DNA from 4 places in the Pseudomonas sp. Tn43 genome. Region 2 is predicted to be linked to each of the others. Evidence: predicted binding sites of a transcription regulator. Region 2 holds the regulator's gene; each other region holds the start of a gene.

Region 1 (5,852 bases), on a different contig from region 2:
GGCGTGGAGGTGGAGTTTGTGGCGGGTGAAGACGTGGGGAATCAGATAAGCGTCATCGCTATTCATTGATACAGCTCCTTTTGCTAAAGGGGCTGCCGTCAATCGTCGCCAAACGATTGGGTGGCAGCTGTACGCGGGTTGGCGAACCGGAGCAAAAGGAACCCGGCAGATCCGAAGATCTCCCACGCACAACCGCCATGACTCGATGTGGCGGGAATAAGTCCGCCACCGGATGGTCGTCGTGCGCCTTAAGCTTCCGGGTCGCCAAACCCAGTGCTGAACATTCAGCATTGAGTGAGCTTAGAAACCGGGGCTTTGCGACGCAATCGGACGGCGGTGGTTTTCTTGTAGGACGTTGCCGGGGTTATTGAGGGCTTAAAGATCAAAAGATCGCAGCCTTCGGCAGCTCCTACAGAAAACATTGAATGATCGTTCCCACGCTCTGCGTGGGAATGCATCCCGTGACGCTCTGCGTCACATCTGGGGCGGAACGCGGAGCGTCCCTGGCAGCATTCCCACGCAGAGCGTGGGAATGAGCGGCTTACTCGGCGTCAGCAGATGGATTGAGCTTCGCTTCAAGCTCCGCCACTTTCGCCTCCAGGCTCTCCAGCCGTGCGCGGGTGCGTGCCAGTACGACCATCTGGCTATCGAATTCTTCCCGGCTGACCAGATCCAGCTTGCTGAAGCCGCTCTGCAACAGAGCCTTGAACTGGCTTTCGATTTCGCTTTTCGGCAGTGGGGTGTCGCCGCTGAAGAGGCGGGAAGCGGTGCCGCTCAGGGCGTCGAGGAAATCTTTGGGCGCGAGCATGGGAAATGTCCTGTCAACAATGGCGAGCAGTGTATCACGCAGTGTCTATAGTCAATCTCGGCAACTGCGATGCACGCTTTTCGCGCAATCGAGTGGGCGGCCGCGCACTGTTGTTGTGCGTAACGGTTGCCTCAATCGGGCGGAAGGCGCTTCGGCCGCGGCCAAGGCATTGAAATCAATGGGATTTGGATAGATGGCAAGCTTTCTGCTTAGTCGCTGGTGACCCATGCACTGATGCAGTCGCTGTGACGAATGCAGTGCGCCAAGCGGAACGGGGGATGTTTCGTGCGGAGTGGTTCGCTGGCGTCGGACGGCAGGTAAGGCCGACGATGCGTTACAAAGCCAGGCACTGCGCTTAGACTTGAGTCGGGTTTGTTTTCCTGGGGCAAGTCCACCAATTCGGGAGAGAGTTTCATGAAGCTAGTCACTGCCATCATCAAGCCGTTCAAACTGGACGACGTGCGCGAGTCGCTGTCCGAAATCGGCGTGCAGGGCATTACCGTTACTGAGGTCAAAGGCTTCGGCCGGCAGAAGGGTCACACCGAGCTGTATCGCGGCGCGGAATACGTGGTCGATTTCCTGCCCAAGGTGAAGATCGATGTCGCCATTGACGACAAGGATCTGGACCGGGTTATCGAGGCGATAACCAAGGCCGCCAACACCGGCAAGATCGGTGACGGCAAGATCTTCGTGGTCAATCTGGAACAGGCGATTCGCATCCGTACCGGCGAAACCGATACCGACGCAATCTAAGCCGCCACAAACCCAACGCCCCAGGAGAAAACAATATGACTCTGCGTAAAATCGCAGGGCTAGGAGCCCTGTTGTCCCTCGTAATGCCCGGCCTGGCCATGGCGGCAGACGAAGTGGCGGCCCCAGTCCTCAATTCCGGCGACACCGCCTGGATGATGACCTCGACAGCCCTCGTGCTGTTCATGACCATTCCCGGTCTCGCGCTGTTCTACGGCGGCATGGTTCGCTCGAAAAACATTCTTTCCGTGATGATGCAGTGCTTCGCCATTACCGGTCTGATCAGCATTCTGTGGGTCATTTATGGCTACAGCATTGCGTTCGACACCACCGGCATGGAACAGGGCGTCGTCAACTTCAACTCGTTCTTCGGTGGCATGGGCAAGGCGTTCCTCGCCGGTGTCACGCCTTCGAGCCTGACCGGCCCCGCGGCACTGTTCCCCGAGGCGGTCTTCATTACCTTCCAGATGACTTTCGCCATCATCACCCCCGCGTTGATCGTCGGTGCTTTCGCCGAGCGGATGAAGTTCTCCGCCATGCTGATTTTCATGGGCATCTGGTTCACCCTGGTTTATGCACCGATCGCGCACATGGTCTGGTCCGGTAACGGCGGCCTGATGTGGGACTGGGGCGTTCTCGACTTCGCCGGCGGCACCGTGGTGCATATCAACGCCGGTGTGGCTGGCCTGATTGCCTGCCTGGTGCTGGGCAAGCGTAAAGGTTTCCCGACCACCCCGATGGCCCCGCACAACCTTGGTTATACCTTGATGGGCGCCGCGATGCTGTGGGTCGGCTGGTTCGGCTTCAACGCCGGTTCCGCTGCCGCCGCCAACGGCACTGCCGGCATGGCGATGCTGGTCACCCAGATCGCCACCGCTGCGGCGGCGCTGGGCTGGATGTTTGCCGAGTGGATCACGCACGGCAAACCAAGCGCACTGGGTATCGCTTCGGGTGTGGTGGCCGGTCTGGTTGCAATCACTCCGGCGGCCGGCACCGTGGGCCCGATGGGCGCTCTGGTGATCGGTCTGGCGGCGGGCGTGGTGTGCTTCTTCTGCGCCACCACCCTGAAACGCAAACTCGGTTATGACGACTCCCTGGATGCCTTCGGCGTGCACGGCATCGGCGGTATCCTCGGCGCAATCCTGACGGGTGTATTCGCGGCACCGGCTCTTGGTGGCTTCGGCACCGTCACCGACATCGGTGCACAAGTCTGGGTCCAGTGCAAAGGCGTTGGCTTCACGGTGATCTACACCGCGATCGTCACGTTCATCATCCTCAAGGTCCTGGATGCCGTCATGGGGCTGCGTATCACCGAGGAAGAAGAAGCTGTCGGCATCGATCTGGCGCTTCACAACGAACGCGGCTACAACTTGTAAGCACGCCCATGAAAAAATTGCCCGGCTTGCCGGGCATTTTTTTGTCTGGGATTTGTCAGTGAAGGAAGGGCTGAAAGGTTTTTTCATACACGTTCAGTCCCGTTTGCGACGGGGGTTTTTACGCGGCCAATGGCTTACATGATTGAAGGAATATTAGGGCCTTTGTTTTTTTCCAGAGCGCGCTAGAATGCGCCCCGAACGTGCGGAGAACAGTATGTGGCAACAGACTCTGATCACCTTGCGAGCACGGCCCCGGGGGTTTCATCTGGTAACGGATGAATTGCTCGCCGGCTTGCCTGAACTCAAGGCGTGTCGGGTCGGTCTGTTGCATTTGTGGCTACAGCATACCTCGGCGTCGTTGACCATCAACGAGAACGCCGATCCGGCGGTACGTCGCGACTTCGAACGATTTTTCAATCGTCTGATCCCACAAGGAACAGACGGCTATGAGCATAACGACGAAGGCCTGGACGACCTCCCGGCGCACTTCAAGGCCAGCGTACTTGGCTGTCAGCTCAGTTTGCCGATCTCGGCAGGCCGACTGGCGTTGGGGACCTGGCAAGGTGTTTATCTGGGCGAGCACCGTGATCACGGCGGTGCCCGTAAAGTCCTCGCCACCGTGCACGGTGAAGGGGCATGAAAACCGCTGGTCACCAGTGGTGGTTGATTTTTTCCGGCAGCCGTCGACAGACAGCAAAGCTGGGCTATAACTAATTTGCTTTTCGCAAGTCATGAGGTAGAACATGAGCGACGATGATCTGGAAAACGACGACCTCGAAGTAGGCGACGAAGACGAAACCGAAGAAGGCCTTGATGCGGCGGCAGAAGACGTCGCTGAAGACGACGGCGGTGATGTGCCCGTTCCGACTGCCAAAGGCAAGGCCAAGGCTGCGGTATCGGTCGATGAGCTGCCGAGCGTCGAAGCCAAGAACAAGGAACGCGACGCCCTGGCCAAGGCCATGGAAGAGTTTCTTGCACGGGGCGGCAAGGTGCAGGAAGTGGAGGCCAATGTGGTCGCCGATCCTCCCAAAAAGCCTGATAACAAGTACGGCAGCCGGCCTATCTAAGCGCCTGCTTCTTGCTTGCTGAAAAAGCCCGCCGTCGCTGCGGGCTTTTTCATGGGGAAGGATAAATGGGCCGAAGAGCTTCGCGGGCAAGCCTCGCGCCTACAGGATTTGTGTCGTTCGCAAATATCGCGCATGACGCAAATCCTGTAGGAGTGAGGCTTGCCCGCGAAGGCGATCTCAAAGCCGCTACAAAACCGAATTCCAGCGCGCCAACAACCCCGGCAACTCGGTCAAACTGCGAATCTCGGCATCCGGCGCCTTCTCTGCTTCCCACACCTTGCCCGCCGGGTTGAACCAGATTGCCCGCAATCCCGCCTGCTGGGCGCCGGCAATGTCATCGCCGGGATGATCACCGATATGCACTGCGGTTTCGGCAGTTGCGCCGCCCCGCAGCAATGCTTCATGAAAGAGTCGCGCATCGGGCTTGGCGATGCCGATGTCTTCGGCGCACAGGGCAAACTTGAAATAATCTGCCAGCCCCAATCGACGCACATCGGCATTGCCGTTGGTCACCACGCCAAGCGCATAGTGATTGGCCAGAGTTTCCAGGGTCGGTTGCACCTCCGGGAAGATCTCCAGCTGATGCCGTGCATGCAGAAACACTTCAAAACCCTGATCGGCCAGGTCGGCTGCTTCAGCATGTCCATAACCGGCTTCTTCCAGTGCATGGAACAGCACCCGCCGACGCAAGGCACTGATGCGGTGTTTGAGGCTCGGTTCGTGGCTCAGCACCCGTTCGCGAATCGACCACAGATGTTCCACCGGTACTGCGCCCAGGGTCGGCGCTTGCTCGGTCAGCCATTCACGCAATACGATTTCGGCGCTGGCGATCACCGGGGCGGTGTCCCACAAGGTGTCATCGAGGTCGAAGGTGATCAATTGGATGGTCATGAATCGTCGCCTTTAATGCGTTTGGCCCGTGGATGGGCGCTGTCGTAGACCGTCGCCAGGTGCTGGAAGTCCAGATGGGTATAGATCTGGGTGGTCTTGATGTCTGAGTGGCCGAGCAGTTCCTGCACCGCCCGCAAGTCCTGAGAGGACTCCAGCAAATGGCTGGCGAAGGAATGTCGCAACATGTGCGGGTGCAGGTTCTGCCCCAGTTCGCGCTCGCCGGCAGCCTTGACCCGTACCTGAATCGCCCGTGGACCGAGGCGCCGGCCTTGCTGGCTGACAAACACTGCGTCGTCCGCCGGGTTGGTCATTGCCCGCAAAGGCAACCATAGCTCCAGCGCTTCGCGAGCCTTTTTACCCACCGGCAACAGCCGCGTCTTGCTGCCCTTGCCCAGCACTTGAACCATACCGTCAGCCAGGTCCAGCTGATCAAGGTTGAGCCCGGTCAGTTCCGAAAGCCGCAAGCCGGAGGAATAGAACAGCTCCAGAATCGCCTGATCCCGACGCGCGAGAAAATCGTCCTCCACCGCGCCCTCAAGCAGTTGCAGCGCGCGGTCGGTGTCGAGGGTTTTCGGCAGGCGACGTTCGCCCTTGGGCGGCGCCAGGCCGTTGGCCGGGTCGTGATCGCACAGACCTTCGCGGTTCAGATAGTGATAAAGCCCGCGCACGGCCGAGAGCAGCCGCGCCAGGCTGCGGGAGGATTGGCCCTGGGCATGCAGGCGGGCGATCAGGCTGCGCAGGCGCTGAATGTCCAGCGCGGCCCAACTGCCAATGTTCTGTTTGACGCACCAACCCAATACTTTGTCGAGGTCGCGGCGATAGGCGTACAGCGTGTGCGGCGACACCTGCCGCTCACTGCGCAGGTGTTCGCAGTAAGCGTCCAGTTGTCGTTCCATGGTCAGCGTACCGAGCGCAGGGAACTGTTGACCCGAGGCAGCACGCGGCCCATGACTTCGGCGA
Region 2 (5,852 bases):
GCTGAATCTGGCACCCACCTCGTCGACCACCGCCGCACTGGTCATGGGTGATGCTCTGGCCGTCGCCTTGCTTGAAGCGCGCGGCTTTACCGCTGAAGATTTCGCTTTTTCCCACCCGGGAGGTGCCCTCGGCCGCCGCTTGCTGCTGAAAGTGGAAAACGTGATGCATGCCGGCACCGAATTGCCGCAGGTGATGTGCGGCACGCTGCTCAAGGATGCCCTGATGGAAATGACCCGCAAGGGATTGGGCATGACCGTCATATTAAGCACCGATGGAAAGCTCGCCGGGATCTTCACCGACGGCGACCTGCGCCGCACGCTGGACCGCACCATCGATATCCACAGCACCACCATTGATGAAGTGATGACCGCCCACGGCAAGACCGCCCGCCCCGAGATGCTCGCCGCCGAGGCCCTGAAAATCATGGAAGACCACAAGATCAACGCACTGGTAGTGGTCGACGATGAAGATCGTCCGGTCGGCGCCTTGAACATGCACGATTTGCTGCGTGCGGGAGTAATGTAATGAGCACCGACCTGCTGCAACGTGGCAAACAGATCAAACTGGCGGTGTTCGACGTCGATGGCGTGCTGACCGACGGGCGCCTGTACTTCCTCGAAGACGGTAGCGAATTCAAGACGTTCAACACCCTCGACGGCCAGGGCATCAAGATGTTGATGGCCGCTGGTGTGCAGACCGCTATCATCAGTGGCCGCAAGACCCCCGTGGTTGAACGGCGCGCCAAGAACCTCGGCATTGCGCACCTTTATCAGGGCCGCGAAGACAAACTGGTGGTACTCGACGAACTGCTTGGCCAACTAAACCTGAGCTATGAACAAGTGGCCTACCTGGGCGACGACCTGCCGGACCTGCCGGTGATTCGCCGTGTCGGCCTTGGCATGGCGGTGGCCAGCGCCGCCAGTTTCGTGCGCGAACACGCCCACGGCATCACTCAGGCCCGCGGTGGCGAGGGTGCCGCTCGGGAGTTCTGCGAATTGATCCTGCGCGCCCAGGGCCACCTTGATGCGGCCAACGCCGCGTACCTGTGAGCCCATCATGCTGAGCAAAAAAATTCGTAACATCCTGGTGTTTGGTTGCATCGCTGCAATTTTTGCGGCGGTCGGCTACTGGAACATCAGCCCGGAACGCTTCCTCGACAAGCCAGTTGTGAAGGTCGATGAAAGCGCGATCGACTATTACGCCATCAACGCCCACAGCGTGCAGTACCTGCCAGACGGCAAACTGCAATACGAGATGACCTCGGACAAGGTCGAACACGTGAAAGCGAGCGAAGTCACGTTGCTGACCAATCCGGACCTGAACATGTTCCGGGGCACCGAATTCCCCTGGCACGTCCAGAGCGAGCGCGGCGAAGTCAACCCGGATGGCACTCAGGTCGAGCTGATTGACTCGGTACGCATTACGCGTTTCGACGAAAAAAACCGCAAAACCCTGATTACTACTACCCGTATGACAGTGTTCCCGCAGGAGCAATATGCGCAGACCGATCAACCCGTTAGAATCGACGGCGCTGGCGGTGTATCGACAGGCAACGGAATGAAAGCGTACTTGAAAGAAAGCAGGATACACCTGCTATCGAACGTAAGAGGACAGTATGAGGCTCGTTAAAACTCTCCCTATTTTGCTCAGTCTGGGCGCAGCACTGGGAAGCGTGAGCGCCTGGGCTCTGCCGAACGATCAAGAGCAGCCTATCCGCATTCAGGCCGACGATGCCCAACTGGACGACAAGAACGGCGTTGCCACCTACAAGGGCGATGTGATCATCACCCAGGGCTCGATGAAGGTCACCGGCAATACCGTGACCATCACCCGCACCCCGGCCGGCGACATCGACGTGGTGACCTCGGTGGGCAACCTCGCCTACTTCGAGCAACTGCAAACGGCGGGCGATACCAAGCCGGTCCAGGGTTACGGCGTAACGATCCAGTACCACGCCTCGCAAAACCGTGTCGTGCTGATCGATCGCGCCAAAGTCATCGATAAGGACAACAACGTCACCCAAGGCGAGAAAATCGTCTACGACACGGCCAAAAAGCTTGCAAGCGCCGGTCGCGCCACGGGTAACAAGGTCACCGAGGCACGTCCTCGCATCGACATGGTGATCCAGCCGAAGAAGAAAACCGACGAGCAAAAGGCCCAGTAATGGCAACTCTGAAAGCTCAGCATCTGGCCAAGAGCTACAAGAGCCGTCAGGTCGTGCGCGACGTCAGCCTGTCCATCGACAGCGGTCAGATCGTCGGCCTGCTTGGCCCTAACGGTGCCGGTAAAACCACCTGTTTCTACATGATTGTCGGCCTGGTACAGGCTGATCAGGGTCGCGTGTTGATCGACGACCTGGACGTCAGCCACCAGCCGATGCACGGTCGTGCGAAGGCGGGTATCGGCTATCTTCCTCAAGAAGCGTCGATCTTCCGCAAACTGTCGGTGGCCGACAACATCATGGCCATCCTCGAGACCCGCAAGGAACTCGACAAGGCCGGTCGTCGCCAAGAGCTGGAAAGCCTTATGCAGGAGTTCCACATTCATCACATCCGCGACAATCTCGGCATGAGCCTGTCCGGTGGCGAACGCCGCCGCGTGGAAATCGCCCGGGCACTGGCTACCAACCCGAAATTCATCCTCCTCGACGAACCCTTCGCCGGCGTGGACCCGATTTCGGTTGGCGATATCAAGCAAATCATCCACCACCTCAAGGCCAAAGGCATTGGCGTGCTGATCACGGACCACAACGTTCGTGAAACCCTGGATATCTGCGAAACCGCCTACATCGTCAACGATGGTCAATTGATCGCTGAAGGTGACTCCGCCACCATCCTCGCCAATGAACTGGTCAAGGAAGTGTATCTGGGCCACGAGTTCCGCCTGTAGGCACCTGAGCTGCCCCGGGTCGTCGAGGGAGCGCTCGCTTCAATAAAAAATCAATAACTTTTTATTGTTACAGCGCTCTAGGCAAACACTTCAGTTTCGGGCATATAATTTGCTTATGTTTGGCGCTTCGGCGCTCTGTAGTGGATGGCGCATGTGCGCCGGCGAATAAGGTGTTAAGCCCCTGCCATGAAACCATCGCTAGTCTTGAGAATGGGCCAGCAGCTGACGATGACACCGCAGCTGCAACAGGCCATCCGCCTGCTCCAATTGTCGACCCTGGACCTGCAACAGGAAATCCAGGAGGCCCTGGAGTCCAATCCGATGCTCGAACGCCAGGAAGAAGGCGACGACTTCGATAACGCCGATCCTTTGGCCGATAGCGCCGAACAGAAACCCAACCCCGATATTCAGGAGCCCTCTTACCAGGAAACCACCCCGACGGTGGACAACCTCGAGGAAGGCGACTGGAACGAACGAATCCCCAACGAATTGCCCGTCGACACAGCCTGGGAGGACGTCTACCAGACCAGCGCCAGCAGCCTGCCGAGCAATGATGACGACGAGTGGGATTTCACCACCCGCACATCGGCCGGTGAAAGCCTGCAAAGCCATTTGCTGTGGCAACTGAACCTGGCACCGATGTCCGACACCGATCGCCTGATCGCAGTGACCCTGATCGATTGCATCAACAATCAGGGTTACCTGGACGAAACCCTCGAGGAAATCCTCGAAGCCTTCGACCCGGAACTGGACATCGAACTGGACGAAATCGAAGCCGTCCTGCACCGCATCCAGCAATTCGAACCCGCCGGCATCGGCGCCCGCAACCTCGGCGAATGCCTGCTCCTGCAACTGCGCCAGTTGTCCGCCAAGACCCCTTGGCTGGCCGAAGCCAAGCGCCTGGTTACCGATTACATCGACCTGCTCGGCAGCCGCGATTACAGCCAGCTGATGCGTCGCATGAAGCTCAAGGAAGATGAACTGCGTCAGGTCATCGAATTGGTCCAGAGCCTCAACCCGCGGCCGGGTTCACAGATCGAGTCGACTGAAGCCGAATACGTTGTTCCCGACGTGATCGTGCGCAAGGACAACGAACGCTGGCTGGTGGAACTGAATCAGGAATCGGTACCACGCCTGCGGGTCAATGCCCAATACGCCGGTTTCGTGCGCCGCGCCGATACCAGCGCCGACAACACTTTCATGCGTAATCAGCTGCAGGAGGCTCGCTGGTTCATCAAGAGCCTGCAAAGCCGCAATGAAACCCTGATGAAAGTCGCCACCCAGATCGTCGAGCATCAACGCGGCTTTCTCGAGTACGGAGACGAAGCCATGAAGCCGTTGGTGCTGCATGACATCGCCGAAGCAGTCGGCATGCATGAATCGACGATTTCACGGGTGACCACGCAAAAATTCATGCATACCCCGCGGGGCATCTATGAATTGAAATACTTTTTCTCCAGCCACGTCAGCACCTCAGAAGGCGGTGAATGCTCGTCCACAGCCATCCGCGCGATCATCAAAAAACTGGTTGCTGCGGAAAATCAGAAAAAGCCGTTGAGTGACAGCAAGATCGCTGGTTTACTGGAGGCACAAGGCATTCAGGTAGCCCGTCGCACCGTCGCCAAGTACCGCGAATCCCTGGGGATCGCGCCTTCCAGCGAACGGAAGCGGTTGATGTAACCGCCGGGCTGGCCACAGCGTTCCAGTGGCAGGCATTTCTGCCTGCCGCTTTATGCACTGGCAACGAAGGAGAAGCTGTATGCAAGTCAACATCAGTGGACACCAACTGGAAGTGACCGAACCCCTGCGCACCTACATCGGCGAAAAACTCGACCGATTAGAGAGGCATTTCGACAAGATCACCAATGTGCAAGTCACGATGAACGTCGAAAAACTGCTGCAGAAAATCGAAGCCACGCTGCATATTCCCGGCGGAGAAGTGGTCGCCAATGCCGAGCATACGGACATGTATGCCGCCATCGACCTGCTGACCGACAAGCTGGATCGCCAACTCAAAAAGCATAAGGAAAAGACCCAGAGCCTCCTCCAGGGCGCGACCGGTCGTTAACACCCCCAATCCATGATCCGACTAGAAACCATCCTGACCCCCGGCCGTTCCCAAGTGAACGCGCCGGGTGGCAGTAAAAAGAAAGCCCTCGAGCAAATTGCCAACCTTATCCACCGCGAAGTACCGGATCTGGAAATGCAGGACGTCTTCGAGGCCCTGATTGCCCGTGAGAAACTCGGTTCTACCGGTTTCGGCAACGGCATCGCCATTCCCCATTGCCGGCTCAAAGGTTGCACCTCGCCAATCAGTGCGTTGCTGCACCTGGAAGCCCCTATCGATTTCGACGCCATCGACGGTGCCCCGGTTGACCTGCTGTTTGTGTTGCTGGTCCCCGAAGCCGCCACCGATGCCCACCTGGAATTGCTGCGCCAGATCGCCAGCATGCTCGATCGCAAGGAAGTGCGTGAAAAACTGCGCAGTGCCCCGAGCAACGAAGCCTTGTATCAGGTTGTCCTGGACGAGCAGAACGGTCACTAATCATGCGCCTGATCATCGTCAGCGGCCGTTCCGGCTCAGGTAAAAGTACCGCCCTCGACGTGCTCGAGGACAACGGCTATTACTGCATCGACAACTTGCCTGCCGGCTTGCTGCCGGAACTGGCCGAACGCGCGCTGATCCACACCGAACTGGCCCAACCGCTGGTGGCCGTGTCCATTGATGCACGCAACCTGCCAAGCCACCTGTCACGGTTCCCCGAATTGCTGGAAGAGGTCCGCAGCCGACATATCCAGTGCGATGTGCTGTATCTGGACGCCGACGAAGAAACCTTGCTCAAGCGCTTTTCGGAAACTCGCCGTCGTCACCCGCTGAGCAGCGCCAATCGTTCGCTGGCGGAGGCGATCCAGGATGAAAGCAATCTGCTGGGGCCTATCGCTGATCTGGCCGACCTCAAGG
Region 3 (5,852 bases), on a different contig from region 2:
GCAGCGCCTATAAGGAGCGTATTTGATCCTCCTTGCGGGTCAAGATCAAACTCAACAGCACCGAAGTCAGAATGATCCCTCCGACAACGGCCAGCGACCATTCGATTGGCATGTGAAGCCACGGTATCAGCGTCATTTTGGCGCCGATAAACACCAGTACGATCGCCAAACCGTATTTGAGCAGATGGAAACGGTCAGCCATGTCGGCCAGCAAAAAGTACAGGGCGCGCAGGCCCATGATCGCGAAGATGTTCGAGGTGAACACAATGAACGGGTCGGTGGTAATGGCGAAGATTGCCGGGATGCTGTCGACTGCAAACATCAGATCGCTGGCCTCGATCAGCACCAGTACCAGAAACATTGGCGTCGCCCAGTGCCGACCCTCTTTCAGCACAAAGAAGTGATCGCCATGAAACTCGTCGGTGACGCGCAGACGGCCGTGCATCCAACGCAATAAGGGATTTTTATCGAGATCAGGCCGCTGATGGGCGAATGCCAGCATCTTGATTCCGGTGATGATCAGGAACACCCCGAACGCATATAACAACCACGCAAATTGCGACACCAGCCACACACCCGCGAGAATCATCATCCCACGCATCACGATGGCCCCGAGCACACCGTACAGCAACACTCGACGCTGTAACTCCGCAGGTACGGCGAAGTAGCTGAAAATCATCACGAAGACAAACATGTTGTCGATCGATAGCGACTGTTCGATCAAATAGCCCGTGAAGAATTCCAGTGTTTTGCGTCGCGCAATCTCAGGCCCGAACTCGCCATGCAAGTACCACCAGAGCAATCCGGCGAAGGTCAGCGTTAGTGCACACCACGCAATCACCCAGCACGACGCCTCGCGCACCGATACCCGATGCGCTTTGCGCCCGCCAAAGACAAACAGATCCACCGCCAGCATGGCGACGACAAAGACAATGAAGGCGACCCACATCCAGAGTTCACCAATGTTCAAGGGTTGCATGTCGTTCTCCTTGTCTGGACTTATTCTGGAGTCGACGGAATCATGCTAGCGGGGAGGTTGCAGCGAAGAAAAATCGAATATTCTTTACCAATAATTCGTTATTGACGAAGTGTCGCTGATAATTCTCAACGCGAGCCGAACACCACCGCAACAGTGGCGTTCAGACGGGCCAGGATTGAGCCTCTCAATGCATCTTGCTGTGATCCTGCATGCCGAGCGCCCGAGTTTGGGCGTCAACCTTGATCGTCTCTTTTTCGCCCTTGGCGTTTTCCACGGTCAGGGTCAGGGGCACTTTATCGCCTTCCTTAACCTGAGTCGTCAGGTCCATCAGCATGATGTGGTAGCCATGGGGATCAAAGCTCACCGGTTTGCCGGCCGGCAGCGCGACGGACTCGACCTGGCTCATGCTCATCACATCGTCTTTCATGCTGGATTGGTGAATTTGCACGGTGTTTGCGACCGGCGACTGCACGCTGAGCAGTTTGCTGTCGCTGTCGGCCTGCAGGGTCATGAAGGCGCCGGTCGAATGCTGGCCGGCCACCGTCGCGCGAACCCAAGCGTCGTTCACCCGGGTTTGGGCGCCCACCTGCCAGGCCATGCCGATCAGGAAAAGGCCCAGGGTCAACTGTTTAATACGTGGTGCGTAGATTGAAGTCATCAGCAGACCTCCATGACGGTGAGCAGGTCTTCAGCACACTCTTGAGCGGTAAGGGACGCGGACAGCCCCAGGCGCAAAGTGCCTCGGGAGTCGAAAACGAAGCTGGTCGCGGTGTGGGAGAGGGTATAGGTCGAGCCGCTCGGGATTTTTTCAAAGAACACACCGAACTCCTTGGCGGTGGCGGCGGTTTCTTCCAGCGTGCCGTACAGCGCCTCGAAACTTGGATCGAAGGCTTTGACGTAGGCGTCGAGCATTTGCGGCGTATCGCGTTCGGGGTCCAGGGTGATGAAGATCACTTGCAGGCGTTCGCCATCGCGGCCCATCAGTTTTTTCGCCTGTGCCGCACGGGCCAGCGTCGTCGGGCAGACCGCCGGACATTGGGTGAAACCGAAAAAAACCATCGGCATCAGGCCCCGGTAGCTGCCCAGCATCCGGGTTTCGCCTTGGGCGTCCTTGAGTTTGAAGGTACGCCCCATGATCTTGTCGCTGAGGTCCTTGCCGTACTTGAACGACAGCTTGCTGCTGTCATCGCAGCCGGCGAGCAGGCCAAGGCTCAACAGGCTCATGCCTTGCAGGACCGCACGACGGGTATACAACGTACTCATGGAAAAAAGCATCCTGTGTAGCGACCGGGAATCTACAGTGGCTGATCAATCAGACGAAAAAAAAGCGCACGGATGTTAACAAACTGTTGCGCTATGGCGCTCAATCGATGGCCCGCCGGTCATGCGCCAAAAGGTCGCGGCCTCGGGATACATGAAAATTCAATGCCCCATGCACGGACGCATTGCAGATACCGGTAAGTTAAGCCGCGACGCGCTCTTCGTAGCAGCAGCCTCGCAGGCTCGATAGCTGCTACAAATCGCATTAGGGATTGGGTGGCTTTTAAACACGCGCTTAACTCACTGGCATTGCTCAAACCCAAATAGAACGTAGCTGAATGCACTTTTAAAGAGCAGGCCTGACAACGTGCACCAGTGCGAAGCGGTTTGCTGAGCTATTCCTTCCTCCAATTCCACCATTTGCCTAGCCGCTCGCGCAGACCTGCAAAGTTGACTCTCGCCTGATGAGACCCGCCTGGATCGCGGTCTTCATCGCATTCTTCCATCGTTCAGATGGTCGATGTTCCAACACTGAGGAAATCATAAACTGCAGACTGGCACAAAGGCTGCATTGTTCCCCTCAGGTCCATCGATAACAGATGGGCAGCCCCGTCGATCAACGAAGATCGACCGGCCGAGCAGGTCGTGGGCAACATCGGTGGATCCGGCGAAGGCGCCAGGTCGAACACCGCGAAGAACAGGCAAAGACGCCTGGAACCGAGAGGTTTCAGGCGTTTTTTTTTGCTTTTTTAACCGTGATTGGCTTTGGCTGGGTGCTTACTATGAATTCCAATGTTGCCGCATTGAATAAACTGCAAACGCTGATCGTGATCGGCAATGGCATGGTCGGACATCATTGTGTCGAACAGCTCATCGAGCGCGGCGCCCTCGACCATTACCGGCTGCATGTGTTCAGCGAAGAGCCGATGCGTGCCTATGACCGGGTGCATCTGTCCGAGTATTTCGGCGGTCGCGATGCCGAGTCGCTGGCCTTGGGTGAAGCTTCTTTGTACCAGACGCCGGGCGTCACTCTGCACCTGGGCGTGCCGGTGCTGGAAATCGACCGTGACCGCCGTCAAGTGATTACCGCACAAGGTTGCGTCGCGTACGACAAACTGGTTTTGGCCACCGGCTCTTATCCTTTCGTGCCGCCTATTGAAGGTGCAGAAGGCGACTCACGCCTGGTCTATCGCACCCTTGAAGACCTCGACGCGATTCGTGCCGCGGCGGCCAATGCCCGGCGTGGCGTAGTGGTGGGTGGTGGTTTGCTCGGTCTGGAAGCCGCCAACGCCCTGAAAAGCCTTGGCCTGGAAGCGCATGTGGTGGAATTCGCCCCGCGCCTGATGCCGGTGCAGCTGGACGAGCAGGGTGGCCTGGCGCTTAAGGCGCAAATCGAACGGCTCGGCGTGAGTGTGCATCTGTCCCGGGGCACGCAATCGATCACTGCCGGCGAGCAGTACCGTTACCGGATGAATTTTGCCAATGACGAATTCCTCGAAGCCGACCTGATCGTGTTCTCCGCCGGGATCCGTGCGCAAGATGCGCTGGCCCGCCAATGCGCGCTGGACATCGGGCCACGGGGCGGCGTGGTGATTGATGATCAATGCCTGACCAGCGATCCGAATATCTATGCGATTGGCGAATGTGCCGCCTGGAATGGCAGCCTCTTTGGTCTGGTCGCCCCTGGTTATCAGATGGCCCGTGGCGTCGCGACGCTGCTGTGCAATCAAGTGGCGGAGCCGTTCCAGGGCGCCGACATGTCGACCAAGCTCAAGCTGCTCGGCGTTGACGTCGGCTCCATCGGCGATGCCCATGCCCAGACCCCGGGTGCGCGCAGCTACCAGTTCATCGATGAAGCGACGGCCAGCTACCGTCGTCTGGTGGTGGATGCTGACAGCAAGCGCGTGCTCGGCGCAGTGCTGGTCGGCGACAACAGCTATTACGACACGTTGCTGCAATACATGCAGAACGACATTGCCTTGCCGTCGGAACCGGCCAGCCTGATTCTGCCATCGTCGACCGGCGCGCCAACCCTGGGCCCGGGCGCGCTGCCTGAGGCCGCGACGGTGTGTTCGTGCCATAACGTTACCAAGGGCTCGATCTGCTCAGCCATCGACGGCGGCTGCACCGACCTGGGCCTGCTCAAATCCCAGACCAAGGCGTGCACCGGTTGCGGGGGTTGCGCGGGGCTGCTCAAGCAAGTGTTCGAACATGAGCTGATTGCCCGTGGTGTCAGTGTCGACAAGAGCCTGTGTGAACACTTCGCCTACACCCGGCAGGAGCTTTATGCGCTGGTGCGGGTAGAAGGGGTGATCACTTTCGAAGAACTGCTGGCCAAGCACGGTCGCGGTCATACCGGGTGCGACGTGTGCAAACCGGCGGTGGGTTCGATCCTCGCCTCGTGCTGGAACCAACCGATCATGGATGCCTCGTTGGTGCCGTTGCAGGACACCAACGACACTTTCATGGCCAACATGCAGAAAAACGGCACCTATTCGGTGGTACCGCGTATCGCCGGGGGCGAGATCACCGCCGACAAGCTGATTGCGATTGGCGTGGTGGCGAAGAAATACGACCTCTACACCAAAATCACCGGCGGCCAGCGGATCGATCTGTTCGGCGCACAGTTGCATCAGTTGCCGGACATCTGGTCCGAGCTGATTGAGGCCGGTTTCGAAACCGGGCATGCCTACGGCAAATCGACCCGCACGGTGAAGTCTTGCGTGGGCAGCACCTGGTGCCGCTACGGCGTGCAGGACAGTGTGAAAATGGCCTTGACCCTCGAGGATCGCTACAAAGGCCTGCGCTCACCGCACAAGCTCAAGTTCGCCGTCTCCGGTTGCACCCGAGAATGTGCCGAGGCGCAAAGCAAGGACGTAGGCGTGATCGCCACCGAGAACGGCTGGAACCTCTACGTGGCCGGTAACGGCGGTATGCGTCCGCGTCATGCCGAGCTGTTCGCCACTGACCTGGACGACGAAACGCTGATCCGTTACATCGACCGCTTCCTGATGTTCTACATCCGCACCGCCGACAAGTTGCAGCGCACCTCGGTCTGGCGCGAAAGCCTGGAAGGAGGCCTCGATTACCTCAAGGACGTCATCATCAACGACAGCCTGGGCCTCGGCGCGGAGCTCGAATCGCAGATGCAACTGGTGGTCAACCGCTACGAATGCGAATGGGCCAACGCCCTCAAAGACCCTGAAAAACTCAAGCGCTTCCGCACCTTCGTCAACGATCAGCGCCCGGACCCGGACATCCATTTTGTTCAGGAACGCGGTCAACGCCGGCCGATCATGGCCGCCGAACTCAACCTTATCCCTGTCACCGAGGAGAATGCCTGATGAGTCAGTCCAATACCCAGCGTGTCGAAGTCCCTGCAACCGCGGCCAATGCTCAGGCGTGGCAGGCGGTGTGCAGCCAGCAGGATCTGGTCAGCAACTCCGGCGTTGTCGTCTGGCTCGACGGCGCGCAGGTGGCGCTGTTTTACCTGCCACAGGCCGAGGGCCGCACCCTCTACGCCATCGACAACCATGATCCGCAATCCGGCGCGAACGTCATCGGCCGCGGACTGATCGGCAGCCTCAAGGGTGATCTGGTGGTGGCGTCGCCT
Region 4 (5,852 bases), on a different contig from region 2:
CCGATTGCCGGCGCGGCATTCAAGGGTGATCTGGCGGTGGTCAAGGCGTTGGTGGAAGGTGGCGCACAAGTGGAAGGTTCGTCCTTCGACGGTCGCACGGCATTGATGATGGCGGCCATGTTCAACCGCGTCGAAATCGTCGACTACCTGATCAGCAAAGGCGCCGATCCGAAGGCCAAGGATGCCAACGGCGTATCCGCGCTGGACGCGGCCAAAACCATGGGCGCGGTGGATACCACCGCACAATTGCAGAAATTGCTTGGCTGATCACATTAAAAGATCGCAGCCTTCGGCAGCTCCTACAGAGCGCACGTCATACCAATGTAGGAGCTGCCGAAGGCTGCGATCTTTTCGTTTTCATGCTTAACCTGCGTTATCCTTCGCGCCCTCAAATCTCCCTCGCTACAGGATCCACCTCATGAAAGCCGCACTCGTCGAACTCATCAGCAAAATCAGCTCCGGGTGCATGAGCGAGGACGAAATCCTGAAAGTCGCTGACGAAGCGGCTCAGGCCTATGCGGATCCAGAAGCTTTTCTGACGGCCAATCCAGACATCAACTACGACGACACTTTCCCGATCCCGTTGGGCGAATGGGTCGTCGTCGGCAGCTTGCCGGAAACCGTGCTGTTCCAGGCCGATACCTACATGGACCTGTTTGCGCAAATCGTCGCTTCGTTCGGCCCCGGCGTCGATTTCAACATCAAACCCAAGCAACTGGCCAAGACCGAAGCCCTGACAGCGCTCAACCGCATTCAGGTGCAGATGAGCAGCCTGAACAAGGAAAACGGCGGTTACACACTGATGAACTTCAGCCAGCTGCTCGACGACGAGTTGCAAATGGTGCTGGTCTACGGAAACGACGTGCCACGGGTGCTGGAGTTGTGCGCCGAAGTTGGCATCGCCGCGGCGCCATCCCTGGAAGCGCTGAAAGTGGCGATCCACGTCTGAAGCTGTGCAGGACGGTAATAAAACGGAACCCTCGCAAGGCCCGACTATCCTAAGAGGGCGTATCACTCTTCGGGAGCGTCACCATGGGTTCAACGTTCAACAGCCTGGTTGGCCTGATTATTCTTGCCCTGGATATCTGGGCCATCATCAACGTGCTTAAAAGTGGCGCCAAGACCGGGATGAAAATCCTCTGGGTGTTATTGATCCTGCTGCTGCCGGTCCTGGGCCTGATCATCTGGGCCATCGCCGGGCCAAGGGGTGACGTGCGGATTTGATTGGTTTGGCCTGTAACACTGAACCTGTGGGAGCGTGGCTTGCCCGCGATGCAGGCGCTGCGGTCTGTCAGCTGTAACGCGGCGATCCTGTCGCGGGCAAGCCACGCTCCCACAGGATTGGGCCGAGCCATGACGTGAGGTTCGACCTGTATATTCAGTCAATCCATCTGTCGACTTCGCGAGCAAGCGTCGCTCAGGTTCTGGGTTTTTTCATGCCGACACGCGGTAATCCGTTGAACGATCAGTCAGGGGTAAAGTCCAGATAGAAGTAAGCCCATCCATGGGTTTATCGAGGAGGCACCGATGCAAAAGTGGAAAATCACTTTCGTGGATGATCACGGTGAAACAGTGGACGAACTCTTCGAGTGCGAGGAATGCCCGAATAGCGAGCAGGCCGCCAAACTCATTCGCGCCCGGTGCCTGCCGGTCGCGGCCGAACTGGATCTCAATGATCTGGAGGGGCGTACCGATGATCCGACCGTCAAAAGTCTGAAATCCCAGAACAGCATCGAAATCATCAGTATTACCCCGATCTGATACATCTCTTGTCACATTCACACCCAGACCTTGGCAGCAGCTCTGTCTTGAGGCTACTCTGCAAGCGAGATCAGCGAATGACTCGCTAAGGTCTGGTCTTGTCAGCTACATGCTTGTTTCCCGTCGGCAACCTCTGTTGCCGTATCGCTTTCACTAATCGGTTGAAAGTGCAGGGAATACGGAAAGTCTATCCATCAGTCTGAGGGGGACGTTTCATGAGCACAGCCTATCAAGAAGACATCAGCAGCAGCGTGCTGCGCCGCATGAAAGAAGGCGGTTTCGACTTTTCACGATTCCATCCCATCGAGTTCTACGCCATTTTCCCGGACGAGGAGCGGGCACGCAGGGCGGCAGGTCATTTTTGTGGTGAATCCTTGAATGCCCAGATCAGCGTGCGCGATGACGGCGCATGGCATCTGGAACTGAGCAAAGTGATGTATGCCACCTACGACGGGATCGGCGACTTTGAGCAGGACTTCGAGGCGGTGGTCGAGCCTCTGGGCGGTATCATCGAAGGATGGGGCGTCAAGCAGGAGGTACGAGGGCTACTCGCATAACGTTATGAACAGTGACAATTCAGCAACGGCTGACCTTCGGGTTGGCCGTTTTCGTTTTTGCGGTTTGCAAAGGTTTAAAAGATCGCAGCCTCGTTTCACGCGTTCTCCTGTAGGAGCTGTCGAGTGGAACGAGGCTGCGATCTTTTGATCTGGGTTTTTGATTCATAACGTTTCAAACACGCAAAAAAAACCGCCTGAGCAGGCGGCTAAAGGGAAGTTCGATCAGGTTTTCCAGCGAATGTGCCGATTATCCGCACCGCCGCCCGGGCAGTGAAATCAACTCTGGCTATGCTGCTGATAGGCGACAGCATTGCTTCGCCATGAAGCGGGGGCAATCAGGTTGGGGCATTTACCGCACAGGATTGGTGCGGTGCGCGCAGCGTCATTATCCAACTGATTGATATCAAAGCGTTTATGCCGATGGCACGGGCCTTGCGAAGGCCTGGATGTCCATGTGACAAGGAGTACGGCATGATCCGCACCTATTTTGATGAGATGTACGATGCCGGCGGCCAGGTCCGCCCGCATTATCGGGAGTTTGCACGTTGGCTGGCCGAAACGCCTGACGAGCTTTTGGCACAACGGCGACGCGAGGCCGATCTGTTATTTCATCGTGCCGGGATTACATTCACGCTCTATGGTGATGAGCAAGGGACAGAGCGCCTGATTCCCTTCGACACCATTCCCCGCAGTATCCCCGCCAGTGAATGGCGGGTCGTCGAGCGCGGCTGCATTCAGCGGGTCAAGGCATTGAACATGTTCCTTGCCGACCTCTATCACGAGCAGCGCATCATCAAGGCCGGCATCATCCCGGCCGAGCAAGTGCTGGCCAACGAGCAATACCAGTTGGCGATGCAGGGGCTGGATTTGCACCGCGATATCTATTCCCACATTTCCGGTGTCGACCTGGTGCGCGATGGCGACGGCACGTACTACGTGCTCGAAGACAACCTTCGTACCCCCAGCGGCGTGAGCTATATGCTCGAAGACCGCAAGATGATGATGCGATTGTTTCCCGAATTGTTCGCCGCCCAGCGCATCGCGCCCATCGACCACTATCCGAACCTGTTGCTCGACACCTTGAAAAGCTCCAGCCCGATCGACAACCCGAGCGTGGTGGTGCTGACGCCGGGGCGCTTCAACAGCGCGTTTTTCGAGCATGCGTTTCTGGCTCGGGAAATGGGGGTCGAGCTGGTGGAAGGTGCGGACCTGTTCGTGCGCGATGACAAGGTGTTCATGCGCACCACGGACGGGCCGAAAGCCGTCGACGTGATCTACCGTCGCCTCGACGATGCCTTCCTCGATCCGCTGGCATTCAACCCGGACTCCATGCTCGGCGTGCCTGGTCTGCTGTCGTCTTACCGTTCCGGCAATGTTGTGCTGGCGAATGCCATCGGCACCGGGGTCGCGGACGACAAATCGGTGTACCCCTTCGTCACGGACATGATTCGTTTCTACCTGGATGAAGAGCCGATCCTGAAGAACGTGCCGACATGGCAGTGTCGTAATCCCTCCGAACTGTCCCACGTGCTGGCCAATCTTCCAGAACTGGTGGTCAAGGAAACCCAGGGCTCCGGTGGTTACGGAATGCTGGTGGGGCCGGCGGCGACGGCGGCGGAAATCGAATCTTTCCGTGAGCGGATCAAAGCCAAGCCCCACGCGTATATCGCTCAACCGACGTTGTCTTTATCGACCTGCCCGACCTTTGTCGAAAACGGCATCGCTCCGCGCCATATCGACCTGCGTCCGTTTGTATTGTCTGGCCGCGAAACCCGGGTTGTGCCCGGCGGTTTGACCCGTGTCGCCTTGCGCGAAGGCTCCCTGGTGGTGAATTCCTCCCAGGGCGGTGGAACCAAGGACACCTGGGTGGTCGAGGATTGAAGGAAGCCTGCCATGTTAAGTAGAACTGCCTCGGATCTTTATTGGATGTCGCGTTACTTGGAGCGGGCGGAAAACCTCGCACGGATGCTCGACATCAGTTATTCGCTGTCACTGATGCCGCAAGACGGGCGTGGTGATGGCTTGCATGAACTCGCCATGCCATTGCTGATCACTGGCACCCTGGACGATTACCTGGAGCGCCATGGCGAACTGCATGCTGAACGGCTGCTGCATTTTTTTGCCCTGGATGCGGCCAACCCGGCGAGCATCTACAGCTGCCTCGGTGCCGCGCGAGCCAGCGCCCATGCGGTGCGTGGGCGAATCACCGCCGACATGTGGGAAAACATCAACGCCACCTGGCTGGAAATTCGCGGGATCGCCGAGCAGGGTTTGAGTCGCTACGGCATGAGCCGTTTCTGTGAGTGGATCAAGGAACGTTCCCACCTGTTCCGTGGCGCGTCCTACGGCACCATCATGCGTAACGACGCGTTCCGCTTCATTCGTCTGGGCACCTTTATCGAAAGGGCTGACAACACGTTGCGCCTGCTCGACGCCCGTTACGAAATGGCCGGCGATCAGGCCGAAGCAGTCAGCGACGGCACGGCTCACGCCTATTACCAGTGGAGCGCCTTGCTGCGGGCCTTGTCGTCGTTCGAGGCTTACACCGAGATTTACCGCGACGCTCCCGGTGCCCGGCATGTGGCCGAGTTGTTGTTGCTGCGCGCCGATGTGCCGCGATCCCTGCGGGCCTGCACTGAAGAAATCGACCAGATCCTCGCTCAATTGCCGGGAGCCAACGGTCGTCCTGCCCAGCGGTTGGCGGCAGAAATGGACGCACGCCTGCGCTACACCGGTATCAACGAAATCCTCGACGAAGGCCTGCACGCCTGGCTGACCGAGTTCATCCCGCTGGTGCGCCGGTTGGGCAATGCCATACACAGTTCCTACCTGGAGGCTGCATGAGACTTTCCATTAGCCACGAGACCACCTATCACTACGAAGATCAGGTGCGGGCGAGCATCCAGTACCTGCGACTGACCCCCCATGACAGCGAACGCCAGCACGTGCTCAGCTGGCAGCTCGACCTGCCACGCCCGGTGCGTGCGCAACTCGATCCGTTCGGCAATATCCTGCATGTGCTGACCCTGGACGAACCCCACGAGGCAATCATCATCGGCGCCCGCGGGCAGGTGGACATCGACGAACTGCGCGAAGCCGAACATGAAAGCCAGTCGGCGCTGCCGTTCTTGCGCTTTACGCGCCTGACCGAAGCCGACGACGCGTTGCGCGCGTTTGCCGAGAAGGCCTGCAAACAACGCCGGGATCGTACGGCGCTGATCGATTTGATGCATGGCCTGAACCAGCACATGACCTACACGCCGGGTTCCACGGAAGTCGACACCAGCGCCGCCCAGGCTTTCGCCGGGCGCTCCGGCGTCTGCCAGGATCACACCCATGCATTTCTTGCCTGCGCCCGCAGCCTGGGCATTCCCTCGCGTTATGTGTCGGGGTATTTGTACAGCGAGAACTGCGAACACCTGGCCAGTCACGCCTGGGCTGAAGCCTGGCTGGATGACGCCTGGTACAGCTTCGACGTAACCAACGAACTGGCCCGCCCGGAGCGTCACCTGAAACTGGCGGTGGGCCTGGATT

The links. The regulator sigma-54, encoded in region 2, starts transcription at its own class of promoters, with help from an activator protein. The targets are predictions, from matches to a motif close to ANTGGCATNNANNTTGCTNT.
Positions count from the first base shown of each region.
Region 1: a site for sigma-54 is predicted at 1,001-1,020, ahead of glnK (P-II family nitrogen regulator). Genes of this name have one in related genera too.
Region 3: a site for sigma-54 is predicted at 2,793-2,812, ahead of nirB (nitrite reductase large subunit NirB). Genes of this name have one in related genera too.
Region 4: a site for sigma-54 is predicted at 2,738-2,757, ahead of FHW68_RS04390 (circularly permuted type 2 ATP-grasp protein). Genes of this name have one in related genera too.

Region 1 covers NZ_JACHYG010000004.1:344,755-350,606, forward strand. Annotated here, with positions in the region: gene FHW68_RS13260 (Bro-N domain-containing protein) at 1-66, opposite strand, end outside; gene FHW68_RS13265 (accessory factor UbiK family protein) at 542-808, opposite strand; gene glnK (P-II family nitrogen regulator) at 1,223-1,561, shown strand; gene FHW68_RS13275 (ammonium transporter) at 1,597-2,934, shown strand; gene FHW68_RS13280 (secondary thiamine-phosphate synthase enzyme YjbQ) at 3,149-3,574, shown strand; gene sutA (transcriptional regulator SutA) at 3,678-4,001, shown strand; gene FHW68_RS13290 (HAD family hydrolase) at 4,188-4,892, opposite strand; gene xerC (tyrosine recombinase XerC) at 4,889-5,788, opposite strand; gene FHW68_RS13300 (DUF484 family protein) at 5,791-5,852, opposite strand, start outside.
Region 2 covers NZ_JACHYG010000009.1:137,796-143,647, reverse strand. Annotated here, with positions in the region: gene FHW68_RS22060 (KpsF/GutQ family sugar-phosphate isomerase) at 1-526, shown strand, start outside; gene FHW68_RS22055 (HAD family hydrolase) at 526-1,050, shown strand; gene lptC (LPS export ABC transporter periplasmic protein LptC) at 1,058-1,630, shown strand; gene lptA (lipopolysaccharide transport periplasmic protein LptA) at 1,617-2,165, shown strand; gene lptB (LPS export ABC transporter ATP-binding protein) at 2,165-2,890, shown strand; gene FHW68_RS22035 (RNA polymerase factor sigma-54) at 3,077-4,570, shown strand; gene hpf (ribosome hibernation-promoting factor, HPF/YfiA family) at 4,650-4,958, shown strand; gene ptsN (PTS IIA-like nitrogen regulatory protein PtsN) at 4,971-5,435, shown strand; gene rapZ (RNase adapter RapZ) at 5,438-5,852, shown strand, end outside.
Region 3 covers NZ_JACHYG010000006.1:324,343-330,194, reverse strand. Annotated here, with positions in the region: gene FHW68_RS18070 (TerC family protein) at 8-979, opposite strand; gene FHW68_RS18065 (copper chaperone PCu(A)C) at 1,164-1,637, opposite strand; gene FHW68_RS18060 (SCO family protein) at 1,637-2,242, opposite strand; gene nirB (nitrite reductase large subunit NirB) at 3,022-5,583, shown strand; gene nirD (nitrite reductase small subunit NirD) at 5,583-5,852, shown strand, end outside.
Region 4 covers NZ_JACHYG010000002.1:3,093-8,944, forward strand. Annotated here, with positions in the region: gene FHW68_RS04365 (ankyrin repeat domain-containing protein) at 1-267, shown strand, start outside; gene FHW68_RS04370 (hypothetical protein) at 419-949, shown strand; gene FHW68_RS04375 (PLDc N-terminal domain-containing protein) at 1,033-1,224, shown strand; gene FHW68_RS04380 (hypothetical protein) at 1,528-1,761, shown strand; gene FHW68_RS04385 (ribonuclease E inhibitor RraB) at 1,977-2,318, shown strand; gene FHW68_RS04390 (circularly permuted type 2 ATP-grasp protein) at 2,790-4,199, shown strand; gene FHW68_RS04395 (alpha-E domain-containing protein) at 4,212-5,162, shown strand; gene FHW68_RS04400 (transglutaminase family protein) at 5,159-5,852, shown strand, end outside.